Regions from separate parts of the Paenibacillus sophorae genome, predicted to be linked through region 3. Evidence: predicted binding sites of a transcription regulator. Region 3 holds the regulator's gene; each other region holds the start of a gene.
What was found. Region 3 encodes Rex, which represses fermentation and respiration genes when NADH is low (regulators of the CRP and FNR family bind a similar motif). Its sites were predicted from a motif close to TTGTGAAATATTTCACAA; they were not measured.
Positions count from the first base shown of each region.

Region 1: the regulator Rex is predicted to act here: its motif matches at 1,896-1,913, upstream of KP014_RS07025 (flavocytochrome c).
Region 2: the regulator Rex is predicted to act here: its motif matches at 2,551-2,568, upstream of hydE ([FeFe] hydrogenase H-cluster radical SAM maturase HydE).
Region 4: the regulator Rex is predicted to act here: its motif matches at 1,910-1,927, upstream of nirB (nitrite reductase large subunit NirB).

Region 1 covers NZ_CP076607.1:1,496,578-1,500,811, forward strand. Annotated here, with positions in the region: gene KP014_RS07025 (flavocytochrome c) at 141-1,685, opposite strand; gene KP014_RS07030 (hypothetical protein) at 1,981-2,493, shown strand; gene KP014_RS07035 (iron-containing alcohol dehydrogenase family protein) at 2,665-3,729, opposite strand; gene KP014_RS07040 (MtnX-like HAD-IB family phosphatase) at 3,726-4,234, opposite strand, start outside.
Region 2 covers NZ_CP076607.1:3,551,463-3,555,696, reverse strand. Annotated here, with positions in the region: gene smc (chromosome segregation protein SMC) at 1-1,462, opposite strand, end outside; gene fdhD (formate dehydrogenase accessory sulfurtransferase FdhD) at 1,686-2,501, shown strand; gene hydE ([FeFe] hydrogenase H-cluster radical SAM maturase HydE) at 2,635-3,693, shown strand; gene hydG ([FeFe] hydrogenase H-cluster radical SAM maturase HydG) at 3,799-4,234, shown strand, end outside.
Region 3 covers NZ_CP076607.1:4,570,945-4,575,178, reverse strand. Annotated here, with positions in the region: gene dinG (ATP-dependent DNA helicase DinG) at 1-1,760, shown strand, start outside; gene KP014_RS22115 (redox-sensing transcriptional repressor Rex) at 2,083-2,733, shown strand; gene KP014_RS22110 (amidohydrolase) at 2,723-4,021, shown strand; gene KP014_RS22105 (cell wall elongation regulator TseB-like domain-containing protein) at 4,131-4,234, shown strand, end outside.
Region 4 covers NZ_CP076607.1:4,792,428-4,796,661, forward strand. Annotated here, with positions in the region: gene nirB (nitrite reductase large subunit NirB) at 1-1,810, opposite strand, end outside; gene ric (iron-sulfur cluster repair di-iron protein) at 2,047-2,751, opposite strand; gene KP014_RS23255 (hypothetical protein) at 2,862-3,587, opposite strand; gene KP014_RS23260 (hypothetical protein) at 3,775-3,921, shown strand; gene KP014_RS23265 (TetR/AcrR family transcriptional regulator) at 3,927-4,234, opposite strand, start outside.

The DNA.
Region 1 (4,234 bases), 2.8 Mb from region 3:
AGGAGTGAAATAATGTTATGGCATATCAGAATATAAATGGCGTGCTTGTCAGGGGCCAACCCGACGCAGGTGCCTCCCCCAAAAAACAAACAACCGCTTGGACCACAAGGCCCAAGCGGTTATTGTTTACTCAGCGTATCTTATTGTGCTTTTACGAATTCAGCAGCTTTAATACCTGCTTGGCGGCCGAAAATAATGATTTCTGCTACGGAGTTGCCGCCGATCCGGTTTTGGCCGTGCAAGCCGCCGGTCACTTCGCCTGCTGCGAAAAGGCCCGGAATCGGTTTGCCTTCTTTGTTCAACACTTCGGTGTTCGTGTTGATCTTCACGCCGCCCATGGTGTAGTGGATCCCTGGGCCGATCTTAATCGCGTAGTATGGCGCTGCGGACAAGTCGTTGTCCATTCCTGTAGTTCTGCCGAATTCGGCATCCTTTTTATTTTTCACACTGTTGTTCCATGTATCCAGTGTCGTTTTTAGCTGATCCGCCGGAACACCGATTTCTTTGGCCAGCGCCTCGATGGTGTCGGCTGTTTTCACAAAGCCCATTTTTTCATATTGTTGAATCGCTTTGGCGCGGGATTTTACGCCGGAATCAAACACCAGATAAGCGGATTTGTCGGCAAGGGCATTGATTGCAGCGGTGACATTGTCGCGGGTATCCAGCTCGTTTACGAAACGCTTGCCGTCTTGGGCAACGAGGATGGCGCCTTCGCCGCGAACCGCTTCCCCGATGAGATAGGATTTTTCCTGCTGCACGGTCGGGTGAACTTGGATTTGATCCATATCCACAGTTGTACCGCCAACGCTGAGAATCATCTTAATGCCGTCGCCGGTGCTGCCTGCTTGGTTAGTGGTCACATATCCTTTGAGATCCGGTCTGACTTCTTCAATCATTTCCTTGTTGGCCCCGAAACCGCCGGTTGTCACAACGACAGCATTTGAAGCAATCGTTTTTTCGTCTGTTTGGTTGAAGAGGACTTTGACGCCGTTAATTTTGCCGTCTGCTTGCGTAAGCTCCTTCACGTCGGCGTTAACAAACAGCGGAATCCCTTGTTCTCTTACATTCTTCACCAAACCTTTGACCAGGTACTGTCCGATCGCGGAGCCGTCTTCAGGACGGTGTGTGCGCTTTTCGTTCATTCCGCCTGTAATCGTGATATTGTTCAATTTAATACCGATGGAATCCAGCCAATCGATAGCACTTGCAGAATTGTCAACGAAGAAACGAAGCATCTCTTTGTCGTTGGTGCCATGACCGCCTTTTAATGTCTCTTCATAAAATAAATCATTGCTGTCTTGAATGCCTTGCTCTTTTTGGAATTTCGTTTCAGAAGCGTTCATCCCCGAAGAGGATTTGGTTGTATTCCCGCCGGCAACCGGCATTTTTTCAAAAATAACCGGGTTCATGCCATTGGCTTTTGCCTCAAGTGCGGTAGACATACCAGCACCGCCTGCACCGACAATGATGATGTCGTATTTATCTTTCAGTTGATCGATCGGCGTATATTCGGTTGTGGACGCTCCCGAAGTTGCTTCCGCAGTTGCTCCTGCTGTTGGTCCCGCAGTTGCTCCAGCAGCTTCTTTGTTCTCCGTGTTGTTGCTCACGTTCCCGCCGCCGCATCCCGCGATAACGAGCAGGACCGAGAGAACGAGAATAAGAGCCGGTAATACTTTCTTTTTCATTGTTTTAACCCCCAGTTTTAAATCTCTTTATTCAGATGAAAGAAAGAACCAAACAAAAAAGGAGGGGGTAACGGACGAAATTGGAAGTGAAGCAGCGCCAGCGTGGCCTTAATTCTCTGGACTTCAAATCTTATTTCGCGGTAACGTCCCCGATCTCCATCGTTATCCTCTTTAGTTCATCATATTAAGTATACCATCAACCTTAATTAATTGTGAAGTATTTCACAATTATGTTGAAGTATGTCCTTGATAATGTCACAGTACAAATTTCAATGCAGCGTGAACCTGAACTGTTATGATGGATGATACTTCAAACTTAACTTCTGGCAACATTCATATACATGATGACTTCTGGTTAGGTATGATAGGAATTAATTCAAATCAGAGAGGGGTTATGGGTATGAATATAGAGAACAATGAATTTGATTCGGAATTTTGTAATGTAAAATATGTGTCGGAAGACAATTTAGTATTTCTTACATGGAAAAAATTTTGCTGCTATGATGACTATAGAACCCCAACATCATTCGCTTTGGAATTGCTTAAGAAATATCCGGGCAGTAATTTTGTTGTAGATGCGAGAAACGGATTTGAAGATGAACCTGAAGATGTAGAATGGGGATTTTCTGTACTGCTTCCGGCTATGTCAAATACAGATTGCAAATATGTTGCATTCATCATGAATGAAGTGAACGAAATAGAAGAAGAGATGGATATGTGGACGAAAGAATTCATGAAGTATTTTACGGTGAAGAGAGTTAAAAGTTATGAAGATGCGGTCAAGTTTGGCTTGAACGCCAGTAAATAGCGATAATTCAAACAAAAAGAAGACGCTCGGAGGCAGATTAGCCTAGCGTCTGTTTGCGTCGCTTCCGCTCTAAAAGAGCGACCCCTCCGGCGCGAATTGTGGCGGTGGAGAGCAAACCAAGCGGGCAGCGGCGGGTGACGGAGTCGAAATACCTTAGACATACATCTTTTATCAAGTCAAAATCCGCCCCAGCGTTTCATCGCTGCGAAGCAGGTGCAGTGCCTTCTCCCGCATCTCCGGCAGATGCAGATAGGTCCGGCGGGACGGCTTGATGGATGGGGCCAAGTCAATCGCCCGTTCGAAATCCTCCCGCTTCATCCCGAGCGTCGCGACGAAATCGAAGAATCCGGTTTCGCCGAGGAATTTGCGAACCCGCTCCACCCGGTGCTCCTGCACGAGACACATCAGGTAAGCGGCTACGCCCACCTGAATCCCGTGAAGCTGCGGGCGCTCCATAATCTGGTCCAGGGCATGGGAAATCAGGTGCTCGCTGCCGCTTGCGGGCGCGCTGCTTCCGGCAATCTCCATGGCAATCCCGGAAAGCGTAAGGGAATCCACAATCTCTTTAATAAAAAAGAACTCGCGAATATCGGTGTAGGGCATGCGCACAATGCTGTTCACCGATTTTTTGGCCATCATCACCGCGAAGTCGTTCACGCGGGTGGCGCCAAGCGATTCCTCAAACCGCCAGTCGAAAATCGCCGGGATTTTGGAGAGGATGTCGCCCAGTCCGCTGTAAAGAAATTGAATAGGCGAATTCCGGACAAGTCCAAGATCGACCAAAATGCCGTAAGGCATCCGGGCGGGAACCGACGTGCGGCGGCCCTGGACATAAAGGGAACAGCCGGAACTTGCAAAGCCGTCATGGGCGACCGAAGTCGGCACGCTGATAAACGGCAGACCGTTTAAAAACGCGATATATTTCGCAATATCCAGACCCTTTCCTCCCCCGATACCGACAATGGCTTCTGTACGAGCAGGAAGTGTAAAGGCGATACTGGCAATAGATTCGAGGCTGTTGTCCAGAACATCCCGGTTGTCCAGAACTTCAAGCTGCGCTTGCTCCGTCAAGGATTTAATAATTTGCGGCTCACATAAAGGGCGAATGCCTTCGCCAAAGCAGAGCACAATGCGCGAGAACCCGGCCTTGCTGAGCAGCTCCCCAAAATGGGAAAGAACCTGGTCCCCAACCTCTAGGAGCACAGGGATTGCTACTTCGTGGGCTTGGCGCTTCATTCAGGCCACCCGTTTTCGTTCAGATAGCCTGAAATGGCATGATAATTTTCAACCGGCACATGACTGACTCCGTCCTGCGTTAGCAGATTGTGCAGCTCGCCGCGGGCAAAAGCGATGTCGGCCGCTTTGGCCGCTTCAAGGTCCGGTTCGCTGTCGCCGGCAAATAAAACCGTTCGATAGCGCCCCCGGATATCCTCAAGCACCTTGCGTTTATCCAGCCCGAAAACCTTCGAGAAAAAAGGGTTTGCGGTGTCTGGAACAATCCGCAGCGCGCCGTTCTCGTGTACGGCCGGCATGGAAATGACCGTTACATTCGGGATTTCCAGCGCCTGCATAAGCCGCTCGATATACCATGACGTACCCGCGCTTACGATATAAAAATCTCCCCCGCGCGCTTGAACCTCATGAACAAAATCAATCGCCCCCGGAGTGAGCGGGATTTTACGGATCTCATCCAGTAGCTGCTCTTCGGTAAGATTAAGCTTGCCGAAAATATGGTTAAGGA
Region 2 (4,234 bases), 1.0 Mb from region 3:
CCTGGGCTTCTCTTTTCTGCTCCCATTTGCGGAGTCCCGAATGGGCTTCGTCCAGCAACTTCTGCCGGGATACCGATTGTTCGCTCTCGGAGATGTAGTCCTTGCGCAGTTTCCCTAGCTCCTTGCCAAGCGTCTCGATTTGGCCCTTTAGCTTCGCCTGCTCCCGCTGAAGCTCCTGATGCCGCGAGATCCACTTCCCGCTCTCTTCCGCGCTGCGGTTCATCCGCCGCTCCAGGCTTTCCTTCTGCTGATCGGCATAGCGTATCTCGTTGCGCGCCTGCGCCATTTTATTCATCAGCTCAAGCAGCGCACTCTTTAAGCTTTCCTCTTTACTTTGGCTAAGCCCATCCGTAACGCCTGTCAATCTGGCTTCTTCGTCGGCGATTTGCTGCCGCAGCTCCGCAAGACGGAGCCGGGTCTGCTCCAGGCTGCTTTCCAGCACTATCAGCTCCCGCTGGCGATCTTCCGAACGCTCTCCGACAGAGCCTATGGTCTGCACCAACTGCTCCCGGTTGTTCTCTAGATGGCGCCGGCGTTCCTTCAGCAGTTCGCCGTATCCTTCGCTTTTCTCGTATGCTTCACTGTACCGCAGCAGCTGTTCCTGCAGCTGTTCGATCTGCTCCTCCATTTGGCGAAGTGCGGCTCTTCCGCTCTCCAGCTTGGCGTCATGGGCTGTGACAACCGTCGACAATTGAAGCTGCTCGTCCCGCAAAATCTCAAGCTTGGCATTGCCGTCCTTCCATGCCGCGTGAATGCCCTCAATCTGGTGCACATAGACGGATATTTCCAAATTTTTCAGCTGTTCTTTCAGTTCCTTGTAGCGGACGGCCTTCTCGGATTGTTCCTTCAGCGGACCGATCTGGTCCTCCATTTCACTGATCAGATCATGGATGCGCAGCAGATTCTGCTCTGTCTCATCCAGCTTGCGGCCCGCGTCCTTTTTGCGCGATTTATATTTGACTATGCCTGACGCCTCTTCAAATATGCCTCGCCGATCCTCTGACCGGGTACTGAGAATTTCCTCAATCCGGCCTTGACCGATGATGGAATAAGCCTCACGGCCGATACCGGTATCCATGAACAGCTCTGTAATATCTTTTAGTCTGCATGACTGCTTGTTGATCATATATTCGCTGTCTCCGCTGCGGTGAACCCGCCGCGTTACCGTCACTTCGCTGAAGTCCAGAGGCAGAGCGTGATCTTCATTGTCCAGCGTCAGCGACACTTCGCCATAATTCACCGCCTTGCGGGCATCGCTTCCGGCAAAAATAATATCTTCCATCTTGCCGCCGCGCAGCGACTTGGCGCTTTGTTCACCGAGCACCCAGCGGATGCCGTCGGAAATGTTGCTCTTGCCGCTTCCGTTAGGACCCACGACAGCCGTAATGCCGCGCACAAACTCCATCTCCGTTTTGTCGGCAAATGATTTAAAGCCCGCTAATTCAATCCGTTTCAAAAACATACGTCGCCAGTCACCTCCGACCCATTATACCATAGCGTTCCATAACCTAACATAGCACGCTCCAATGAAGAGCAGGATGCAGTAAATATCGTTGGTTGTGAAATATAAAATTGACAGTGATTACAAAAAGTGGTGTAGTAAAGTTGTTCTTGATTTCTATTTTTTTCTATTTATTATAGTTATTTTTCTATATTTTAAATCTTCATTAATAAGGATGATGGAAATGACGCGGGGACCTGAACAGCAAGAACACATTATTCGTTATCGGCAGGGCCGAATCACCAGAGAACCGGATCTAATTGTGACGGAGCATCCGGTCACACTTAAGATTAACGGTGAAGAATTCGTGACCCTGGTATGCACCCCTGAATACATTGAGGACATGGCTATCGGCTACTTGGCTTCTGAAGGCATCATTCGGGGAATTCAAGATATTAAGGAGCTGTGGACGCAGGAAGAGGAAGGCTTCGTACACGTCTCCACGGACCGCTGGAATAATCTTCACCGCCAGTTGTACGCCAAACGTTATGTCAGTTCCTGCTGCGGCGCCGGCCGCCATGGCTTTGTTTATGTTAACGATGCAAGGACGGCCAAAGTAATGGACGGTGTTCATGTCTCGATATCCTTTGGCGATTGTTTCCGCCTTATGGAGAGCGTGCAGGCCGGCGCGGAGCTGTTTCACCGGACAGGCGGCGTCCACTCCGCTGCGATTTGCGATACCGGCGGGGTGCTGCTTGCCCGCAGCGATATCGGCCGGCATAATGCGCTCGACAAGATTTACGGCCACTGCTTGAGGCACGAGATGAACCTGAATAACAAAATAATCGTGTTCAGCGGCCGGATTTCATCGGAAATCTTATTAAAGGTTGCCAAAATCGGCTGTGAGATCATTCTGTCCAAATCAGCTCCCACAGCCCTGGCTCTTGAGCTGGCTGAACAACTCGGCATCACGACAGTCGGTTTCATCCGTCATGATTCATGCAATGTTTATACACGCCCTGAGCGTATCAGCGACTGTGCGATCTTAAAGAACAATTGAACAAACCTGAGATTTCAAGCAGAAAGCTCATAGTTCAGTATTTTTACTATTGTTACATTATTTACATGTCTATCTATTACAAAAAAAGGATGCATCTGTTCAGCTTAAGGAGGGATGTTCAACGGATCATTTACTGGAACGATTATATACGCAGGAATCGCTGGGTTCCGAAGAAATTGTCGATCTTCTAGGAAATTTGGACCAGACTTCAAGGAAGCGGCTGCATACTTTTGCACATCAGAAGCGGGTGGCCCGTTACGGCACAGGAGTGTATCTCCGCGGACTGATTGAATTCTCCAATATATGCAAACAAAACTGCATGTACTGTGGAATACGCTCCGCCAATAAGGCAGTCAGCCGCTACCGGCTGAAGCCTGAAGAAATCATGGACTGCTGCCGTGAAGGATATAATTTGGGCTATCGCACCTTCGTTCTGCAGAGCGGAGAAGACGATTGGTATACAACGGATAAGCTGGCGGGCCTTGTTGCTGATATCAAGCGGCACTATCCGGATTCTGCGGTGACGCTGTCGATCGGCGAACGTGACGATGAGACCTATACCCGGTTATTTGAAGCGGGTGCGGACCGTTATTTGCTGCGGCATGAGACGGCTTCCAGCAGTCTGTATGAGGCGCTGCACCCGACCATGACTTTTGAGAATCGGCGGGACCGCTTGCGTGCCTTGAAAGCTATTGGCTATCAGGTCGGAGCCGGCTTTATGGTTGGATTGCCCGGACAGACGAACGAAGATTTGGCCAAGGATTTATTGTACCTCAAGGAGCTTAATCCGGATATGGTTGGCATCGGCCCTTTTTTGCCGCACCAAGCTACGCCTTTAAAGGACGAGCCGGCTGGTACTGTGGAGGCTACATTAGATATGATTGCACTTGCGCGTTTGTTTGTGCCTGACGCCTTGATTCCGGCTACCACAGCTTTGGGAACCGCTCATCCGTACGGGCGGGAGCTCGCACTAAAAGCGGGTGCAAATGTAGTCATGCCTAATCTCTCTCCCCTGTCCGTACGTCCAAAATATACATTATATGACAATAAAATTTGTACAGGAGATGAATCGGCACAGTGCAGGTTCTGTCTGGATCAGCGGATTGAGGGTGCCGGCTTTCATGTCGATATGGGCCGCGGAGATAGTCTGAACTGGCTGTCGCGCCCTCCGGGGGAGCAGGCTGTTCGGTAAACAATGGTCATTTGTGACCTGTCGTTGTCGTGAAATTTCACAGGAAGGCAATCGGGCGAAGTTCGGCCTTCTTTTTTTTCCATTAATGAACCCAGAAAGAAGTGGATGTTTGTGAACCGAGTAAATGAACGCCGTCCGGCGGATTTTATTCAGGACGAGGAAATCAAGGAATCACTGAAATACGGGGAGGCGGCAGTAAACGACAGCACAATAGTAACCGCAATCCTGGATAAAGCAAGAGAGTGCAAAGGCCTGACCTCTCAGGAAGCGGCCGTGCTGCTGCACGTGGATGATGAAGATACACTGGAAAGGCTGTACCAGGTATCCAGGGAAATCAAGGAACGGATATACGGCAACCGGATCGTGCTGTTCGCCCCCCTCTATGTCAGCAATTACTGTGTCAATAACTGTGTCTACTGCGGATACAAGCACTCCAATTCCGAGTTTGTGCGCAGCCGTCTCACTCAAGACGAAATTGCCCAGGAGGTCAAGGTTCTTCAGTCACTTGGCCATAAACGGCTTGTCCTTGAAGCGGGTGAAG
Region 3 (4,234 bases):
ACGCATCCCCGAGAGAGGATACTCTAACATCGGCGCAAATGATTGTGTGGCTCACGCAGACCGAATCGGGCGACGACGAAGAGCTGAATTTAAGCGGCCGGGGCGGCGATTTCTGGGAAACGGTGGCGAGCGACACGGACTCCTGCCTGGGACGGTCTTGCCCATGGTTCCGCAAATGCTATTACCATCGCGCCAAGCATGAGGCGGGCAACGCCGACGTGGTCATTACGAACCACTCGAAGCTGTTTGCCGACATGAAAGCGGGCCATCAGCTGCTTCCTGCCTATGAGTACCTTGTGATTGACGAGGCGCATCAATTGGAGGAAGTGGCCGGCAAGCACCTGGGCATGCATATGAAGCATTTTACCGTCTCGCATACGCTGAACCGCTTGTACAAAGACAGCCGCACCGGCCAACTGCCTGCTCTCCGGCAGATCCTCCAAAGCTCGGGCAGTGAGCAGGCCACCGAGTGGAGCGGGATCATCGACCGGCTGTACCCCGACCTCCTTACCGTAAAAGAGGCGTGGGATCTGCTCAGCGATAGGCTGTATGCACTGATACCCGAACGGTCCGACTCAGCGGCGGGAGAAGCGGGACAATTGGTGCATCGTCTTCTACCCGCCAAGAAGCCCAAAGGCTGGGAAGAGCTTGTTTCACTGGAAAGTACACTAAACTTGTCTTTAAGTGATATTATCCGCAAAGGCGATAAAATGCTTTCCGAAATGCGTGACCAGGAAGGCCAGTCCTCGGCCGACAGCCTTGTAACCGATGTTGGCGGGCTATTCAAGGATTTGGCTGATATCCGCGAGCAGGTACGTTTTTTTATGGGCATGAATGACGAAAATGTTGTATATTGGCTGGAGGCAAATGGAAATTACCGCAGCAAATCACTGCAGCTGTATGCCGTGCCCGTCGATGTCAGCGCGCAGCTCAAGGAGCTTTTCTTTGATAAGAAAAAAAGCGCCGTCCTGACGTCGGCAACCTTGTCCGTCGATAAATCGTTCCAGTATATGATCGACAATCTGGGTTTAAACGAAGCCCAGGAGGAAGGAAAGCTATCGACCGTACTGCTTCCTTCTCCCTTTAGGTACCGGGATCAGGCGCTGCTGGTCATTCCGCGGGATTTTCCAAGTGTGAAGGGAACCGTCGGCGACGCCCGGTTTGTCGATACGCTCGTTCATTCCCTGGCTGAAGCCGCAGTGACGACTCGCGGGCGCATGCTTGTGCTGTTCACGTCGTATAAGATGCTCCGGCAGGTATACGACCCTCTGAAGGAGGCACTCGCCTCCGAGGATATAGCGGTGCTGGGACAAGGCGTTGAAGGAGGCAGCCGAAGCAAGCTGCTCCGCCGGTTCCAGGAGAATTCCTCTTCTGTCCTGCTGGGAACGAGCAGCTTCTGGGAAGGAGTCGATATTCCCGGCGACGCACTAACATGTCTGGCAATCGTCAGACTGCCTTTTCAGCCGCCTAATCATCCGCTCGCGGAAGCGAAGGCCGAACTGCTGCAGGCACAGAAGAAGAACCCCTTCATGAAACTGTCCGTGCCTCAGGCCGTCATCCGTTTCAAGCAGGGCTTCGGCCGCCTTGTACGGACCGCACAGGATCGTGGCATTGTTATTGTTTATGATACCAGAGTAATCGAATCTTATTACGGAAAGTATTTCCTGTATTCCTTACCGGGACCTAAAATGGAGCATATGGCGACGGAACAAATGGTCCCCCGCATCGCCGAATGGCTGAAGCAAGACGGCGTATCCTAAGCGGGATGCTCGATTGGCCATTGTACAACATAGGCCAATCATTGTCTTTGCTTTTAAGGTATTCGATCGGCCATTGTACAACATAGGCCGATCTGCCGATTTTAATCTTTATGCGGGTTATACTGTAAGTAGATTCCGCCAATTGTCAAGCGTGTCCCGTCAGGGACGAAAAGCGATCCTTCATCCGCCTGATCAAGGTCCAAGCCCAACTTTCGCTAACGCCAATTTGCCGTTAGCGGGTGTCCAGAGGGCGGCAGCCCTTGGGGCCCTCCCTTTTAGGGAGGGTTTGGGAGGGTCCTATTAAAATGTAGGAGGAGAACTCATGAAATCGGACAAAATATCTGAAGCCGTCGTGCGCAGATTGCCTGTGTATCTGCGTTTTTTGAACGACCTGCAAAAACGCGAAATCGCCACTGTTTCTTCTCAAGAACTCGGACAGCGACTGGATTTAAATCCTGCGCAAATCCGCAAGGATTTGGCCTATTTTGGCGACTTTGGCAGGAAGGGCATTGGTTATGACGTACCTTACCTGATCGAAAAAATCCGTCACATCCTGAAGCTGGACCAGCAGATTAATGTTGTTCTGGTAGGAGCCGGGAATCTGGGTCAGGCGCTGTCCAATTACAATATTTATCTAAAAGACACAATGAAAATTACGGCCGTCTTTGATTCCTACCCGCCGAAGATCGGGACCAAGATCAATACGTTGACCGTTCAGCCTATGGAAGAGCTTGCAAGCACCGTACGTGAGCAGGGCATTCGCATAGGCATTATTACTGTGCCCGAGCAGGAGGCGCAAAAAGTAGCGGATATTCTCATTGGAGCAGGCATTGAAGCCATTCTGAATTTCGCTCCGGTTATTCTGAAGACACCGCCCGAGATTCGCGTGCATGCGGCGGACTTTACGACCGACCTGCAAAGTTTGGCTTACTATCTGCATGAAGGAAAGGACGAAGAAGAGCATGGGTACTAAATGGATGATCCGAAACGGAAAATTTGCCGTGCCTGGCGCGGATAAGCCTGTTCTTGAAGGATATATGGTAATTGATAACGATTTGATTACGTACATAGGGGAAGAACCGCCCGTTCTTGAAGAAGACGTGCCTGTCTTTGAAGGCAACCGCCTGCTGTTCCTACCGGGGCTTGTCAATACGCATGGGCACGCGGCGATGTCGCTGCTGCGCGGTTATGGAGACGATCTGGCCCTTCAAGTATGGCTTCAGGAAAAAATGTGGCCAATGGAAGGGAAATTCACCGGAGACGATGTCTACTGGGGAACCGCACTCTCGGTGCTGGAAATGCTAAAGGGCGGAACAACGACGTTTCTCGATATGTATGATCATATGGACCGGGTGGCTGAGGTAGCGGAAGCATCCGGAATACGCGCAGTCCTGATGCGCGGCGTCATCGGGCTGTGCCCGGCTGAGGTGCAGAATCAGAAGCTTGCGGAAGCGGTTGCTTTTGCAAAAAAATGGCATAACGCGGCGAGCGGGCGGATTACCGCCATGATATCGCCTCATTCGCCGTATACTTGTCCTCCGGATTATATCGAGAAATTCGTTCAGGCGGCGCATGACCTTGACCTGCCTATTCATACGCATATGTCGGAAACACGGCGGGAAGTGGAACAAAATGAAGCGGATTATGGCCTTCGGCCCGTTGCCCATCTGGAGAAGCTCGGGATGTTCACCCGGCCGTCGCTTGTGGCGCACGCCGTCCATCTGAACGATGAGGAAATCGAAATTCTTGCGCGTAATCAGGTTGGCGTCTCGCATAATCCGGGCAGCAATCTGAAGCTGGCAAGCGGCGTGGCGCGCGTTCCCGAACTGCTGAAGGCCGGTGTTACGGTATCGCTCGGAACGGATGGCGCGGCAAGCAACAACAACCTGGATATGTTCGAGGAAATGCGCCTGGCCGCACTGATTCATAAAGGAGTGTCCGGTGATCCGACGGCGGTTCCCGCAGGCGAGGCCCTCCGTATAGCTACGGAGTATGGCGCAAAGTCTGTATTCCTTAATCAAGTGGGCAGGCTCGCCCCGGGAATGAAAGCCGATTTTATCGCCATCGATATCGACCAGCCCCATCTGCTGCCGCATACGGACCTGATATCTCATACGGTATACTCGGCTAGCGCGAAGGACGTAGAGCATGTATGGGTCGATGGCAAGCAGATCATTAAGCACGGGGAATGCCTGACCTTGGACGAAGAGGCGATCCGCCGCAAGGCGCAGGAAGCATTCGAGGGACTGCTGAATCGGTAAATTTATAGAGCTTTCGCTGACAGCCTGTACGACTACTGGAACAAAGGAAACAAGAGCCTCGTCACTTTGGGACGGCGTTATTGTTTCTTCCTAGAAGGAGAGCTGCACGTTGAGAAAAAGGAGAAAATGGATTTTATACGGGGTGTTTCTGGCCCTGCTCCTTCTGTTCGGATTGTATCAATTTTTTGCCTACGTGCTGAAGGACCAATGGAG
Region 4 (4,234 bases), 220 kb from region 3:
GACGCTGTCCGCCGGTTACTTTGACGACTTTGACATCATACTTGATGGAGACATCGGCAATTCGCTTCAGATCTTCCGGAGTGGTCACCCCGCCGTACATCCGCGGAACGACTGTGAATGTGCCGTCTTTCTGAATGTTCGCGCTCATCCGTTCGTTGACGAAGCGGGATTCCTTCTCGTCTTCATGCGTATCCGGATAGATCATGCCCAGATAATAGTTGACCGCCGGACGGCATTTCGAGCAGCCCTCTTCCTGTTTCCATCCAAGGACGTTCATAACCTCTTTGGTCGTTGTCAGTCCTTTGGCCCGGATTTGTGCCACAATTTCATCCCGGCTGAGCGTCGTACAGCTGCAAATCCCGGTCTTCGCGCTCTGCTCGAAGCCGTCGCCGAGCACGTACTGCAGAATCTGTTCCACGACCGGCTTACAGCCTCCGCAGGATCGTGTAGCGCCGGTGCAGGCCTTGATTTCGTCCACGGTTGTGAAGCCGTTATCGGTGATGGCGTCCACAATCGCCTTCTTGGTCACACCATTGCAGCCGCAGACGATTTCCTCGTCAGACATGCTTTCGACGGACGCCGTCTTCTTGGCCCCGCCTCCGCCACAGCAGCCGGTGCCCATAACGTCCGCATAAATGTCGTCGGTCATCACTGCGCCCTGCTTCACCAGTTTCTGCAGGCTGCCGGATTCCGTCACATCGCCGAACAGAACGGCGCCGACAATGATGTTGTCCCTCAGCAAAATTTTCTTGTAGGTTCTCTTCCAGTCATCTTTGGCGGAAATAACCGTGTGCTCCGGAGTATCGATGAATTCCCCGGCAGAGAAGACGTCGACGCCGGAAATCTTCAGCTTGGTCGAGACGACCGAACCTTCATAAGGCTTGGTTTCCACGCCGCATAAATGCTTCGCGAGTACGGTGCCCTGCTCGAACAGCGGGGCTACCAGGCCGTAGCAGACGCCGCGGTGCTCGGTGCATTCGCCGACGGAATACACGTCCGCAAGCGACGTTTGTAAGTAGTCGTTCACCACGATGCCCCGGTTCACTTCAATACCGCTGGCCTTCGCCACCGACACATTCGGCTTGATGCCGACAGCCATAACGACAAACTGCGCTTCCAGCTCCGTACCGTCGATAAAGCGCAGACCGCTTACCCGCTCATCGCCGGTCAGCTCCACCGTCTGCTTGCCCATGGCGAACTTGACGCCCTGTCGTTCCAGTTCCGCTTTCAGCATCGAAGCAGCGGTATGGTCCAACTGGCGCTCCATCAGGTCTTCCATCAGATGGACGACCGTTACGTCCATGCCAAGGTTCACGAGCCCTTTCGCCGCTTCGAGGCCGAGCAATCCGCCGCCGATGACAGCCGCTTTGCCATACTGCTTCGCGGCTTCCAGCATCGCTTCACAGTCGGCGATGTCGCGGAAGCCGACGACGCCTTCCCTACCGCTGCCAGGGATTGGTAGAATGAACGAATTGGAACCCGTTGCGATAATGACTTTATCGTAATCAACGGTCAAACCGTTCTCCGTAATAACCTGCCGCTTGTCTCCGTCGATACGGGCTACCGTCGTTCCCGTATGCAGAGTAATTCCATTATCCTTGTACCAGCTCCAGTCGTTCAGGATAATATCGTCCACTGTTTTGCTTCCTTCAAGGACGTAAGACAGCATAATACGGTTGTAGTTCGGATGAGGCTCGCTGCCGAAGACAGTGATGTCGTATGCGCCGCCAAGCTTCAAAATCTGTTCGATGGTACCGACACCTGCCATGCCGTTGCCGATCAGTACTAATTTTTCTCGAATCGATGTCATTGTCAGGTCCTCCTCAAAGCTTTGATTGTCTTCTCTTGTATCTTTATACCGGAATTATACATTTTACATTTTTGTGCCGCGTGACTGCAGTCACATCAATAGTGAAAGATTTCACACTAACTTGTAACAACTTTTAACGCTTCCCCTATTGACAAACCGCTCATTTTAGTCAACCAAAACAGCCGATTCTCCTGAAACAATCACGTCTCGGAAAATCGGCTGCTATAAAAAATCAATTATTGATATCGCGGGAACAGAATATTGTTCTCCAGATGTACATGCTCAAAGGTCATGCCTTCTAGTTCTTCCAGCCGCGCATAAGTCAGACGGTAGGTCGTGCAGGCATGCTCAGGGGGAGTGAAGTCGCTGGTGACGGCTCGAAGCTGTCTCAGAAGGTTCCCCGCAGCGTCATGCTCCTCTTCCAAATTATGAAGAGCCCCCCGCAGCGCGGATAAAGATTCTGCGTCCCCCTTTTGCTCGTAGGCAAGAATACTCGGGAAATCCTGCGCTTCTTCTTTCGCCGTGTGCTCCAGCAATTCATCCTTCAACTGGTTGAACAGGCGGTACAGCTCGGCCAGATGTGGAGAGTCTCCGCCGTGCACATGAAACACTTTGGCAACATTCTGTCCGATCAGCGGAAGCTCTTCGCGCAGATAACGGTGATGTTTGCTTACAATATGGCCGATCAGCGCTTCGGACGATGCTTCGTTCCAGACTGTATCTTCCTCAAGAACAGGATACTGCTCCACCAGCTTGTACAAATCGCCGAGGACGGCGCCCGCATCTAAACCGCGCTCGTCCGCTGCCGACCGAAGCGGCCTCACGCCGCCGCAGCAGAAATCGATTTTGTTTGCCTTGAAGTAGTCCGCTGCTTTTGGGAACTGCAGCACAATATCTCTTACCATCGTATCACTATTGAATAAGGGTTGTTTTATGCTCATTATGGCTCCTCCTCAGGGGTGCTTTTTATCTACTTTTACACCTTAACCCCGGAGAGAGAGCTTCCGTGTGATTGGAATCACGGCAAATCCATCAACATATTGAACAGATCTTATTGCACATAGGCTTCCATGTAAGTGCGCTTGCCCGCAGCGTCCTTCAAGTAAGGCCCAAGTCCGGCAAATTGGGTCTGATTGACATACACGCCGGTCATCCATCTTCCTTCCGTCAAACCGCCATCCCATTGGAGCACAAGGTCAGGAGCGGCGATCCACTCCTGAAAGACGCGGACCTCCATGTCCGTGTATGCTTTGCAGGGCTTTTTAAGCTCCCGAAAACGGACGTCATTGACATAGGTGGGCACAAAATAGGCCGATATCGTCTCCAGATCATCACCATCAAGAAATGCCTCGGCGCCAAGAAAAGGATGAAGCATCAGCGTTTTTTCAAATAAAGACCAAATAACCGCCTGAAGAATCAGGCTTTGTCTTCTGCCGTTATGAAACGTGTAGGTACGCCGCTGATCCGATACATCCGTACTGCTTTCCGATTCGCCCTTTTCCAAACAGTGTCTCTCACAACCGATGCATTTCCAGCCCGAGGGCCCTTGAATCCATTTCTGAAACACCGTGCCGCCGTCGCCGTTACCTTTGTATAGAGAAGAAATTATGCTGTAAGGCACTGCAAACGTAGCGTCCCATAACGAGGCAGGCATGTGGCTGTGCAGCATGAACAGCGTCTTATCATAAATAAGCTGCACTTTAACGGATGCGCTTTCCAGCTCGGCGACATCCTTTTTTCCATAACCTATCTCCCGCGAGAGCAGGGTGGTCTTCATCTTGCTCGCCTCCCTCAATTTGCCCCGCATGGCGGGGGAATTTATAAAGGAATGAATTCAGGTGTGTACAGCAATCCGAAAGACATAGCCGTTACGTCACGATGTGTAAAGGCGGTTTGACACAGCATTTTAGTAAGCGCTTCCAACAAACAAGGAACATTCGTTTTTTCTATTATATTACTTCTTTATGATTATTGTGCAAGTTTTTTCTCAGGGAAGAAGCGCAAACAACAAAATACCCGTCATTCCTTGGAATGGCGGGCGGTTTGCTCCGACTGAAGCCGGTATTTCATTGGGGGATGCCGAGTCGCTTTTTGAACGCTTTGGAGAATGAGATTATCACAAACTCTCCAATTGATCCGCAAGGCTATATAAAATATCAGGCACATAAATGCCTTGTTCAATAAATGACTTTCCAAATTCACTCATGATTGCTCTCATCTCTTCAAAAGACAACGGCATATCGTTCTTGAGCCAGTCTACTATGATCGTTAAACCTCCCGCAATTTGATACTGTATTGAATATTTAAAATGTAATTCGTTTAATTTGTCTGTAGTCTTATGTTCTTTATTATACAGATGTACTAAATATTTTATGAATTCCTCAAATCGCTCAAATATTAAATAATCAGGTACAGTATTGATGA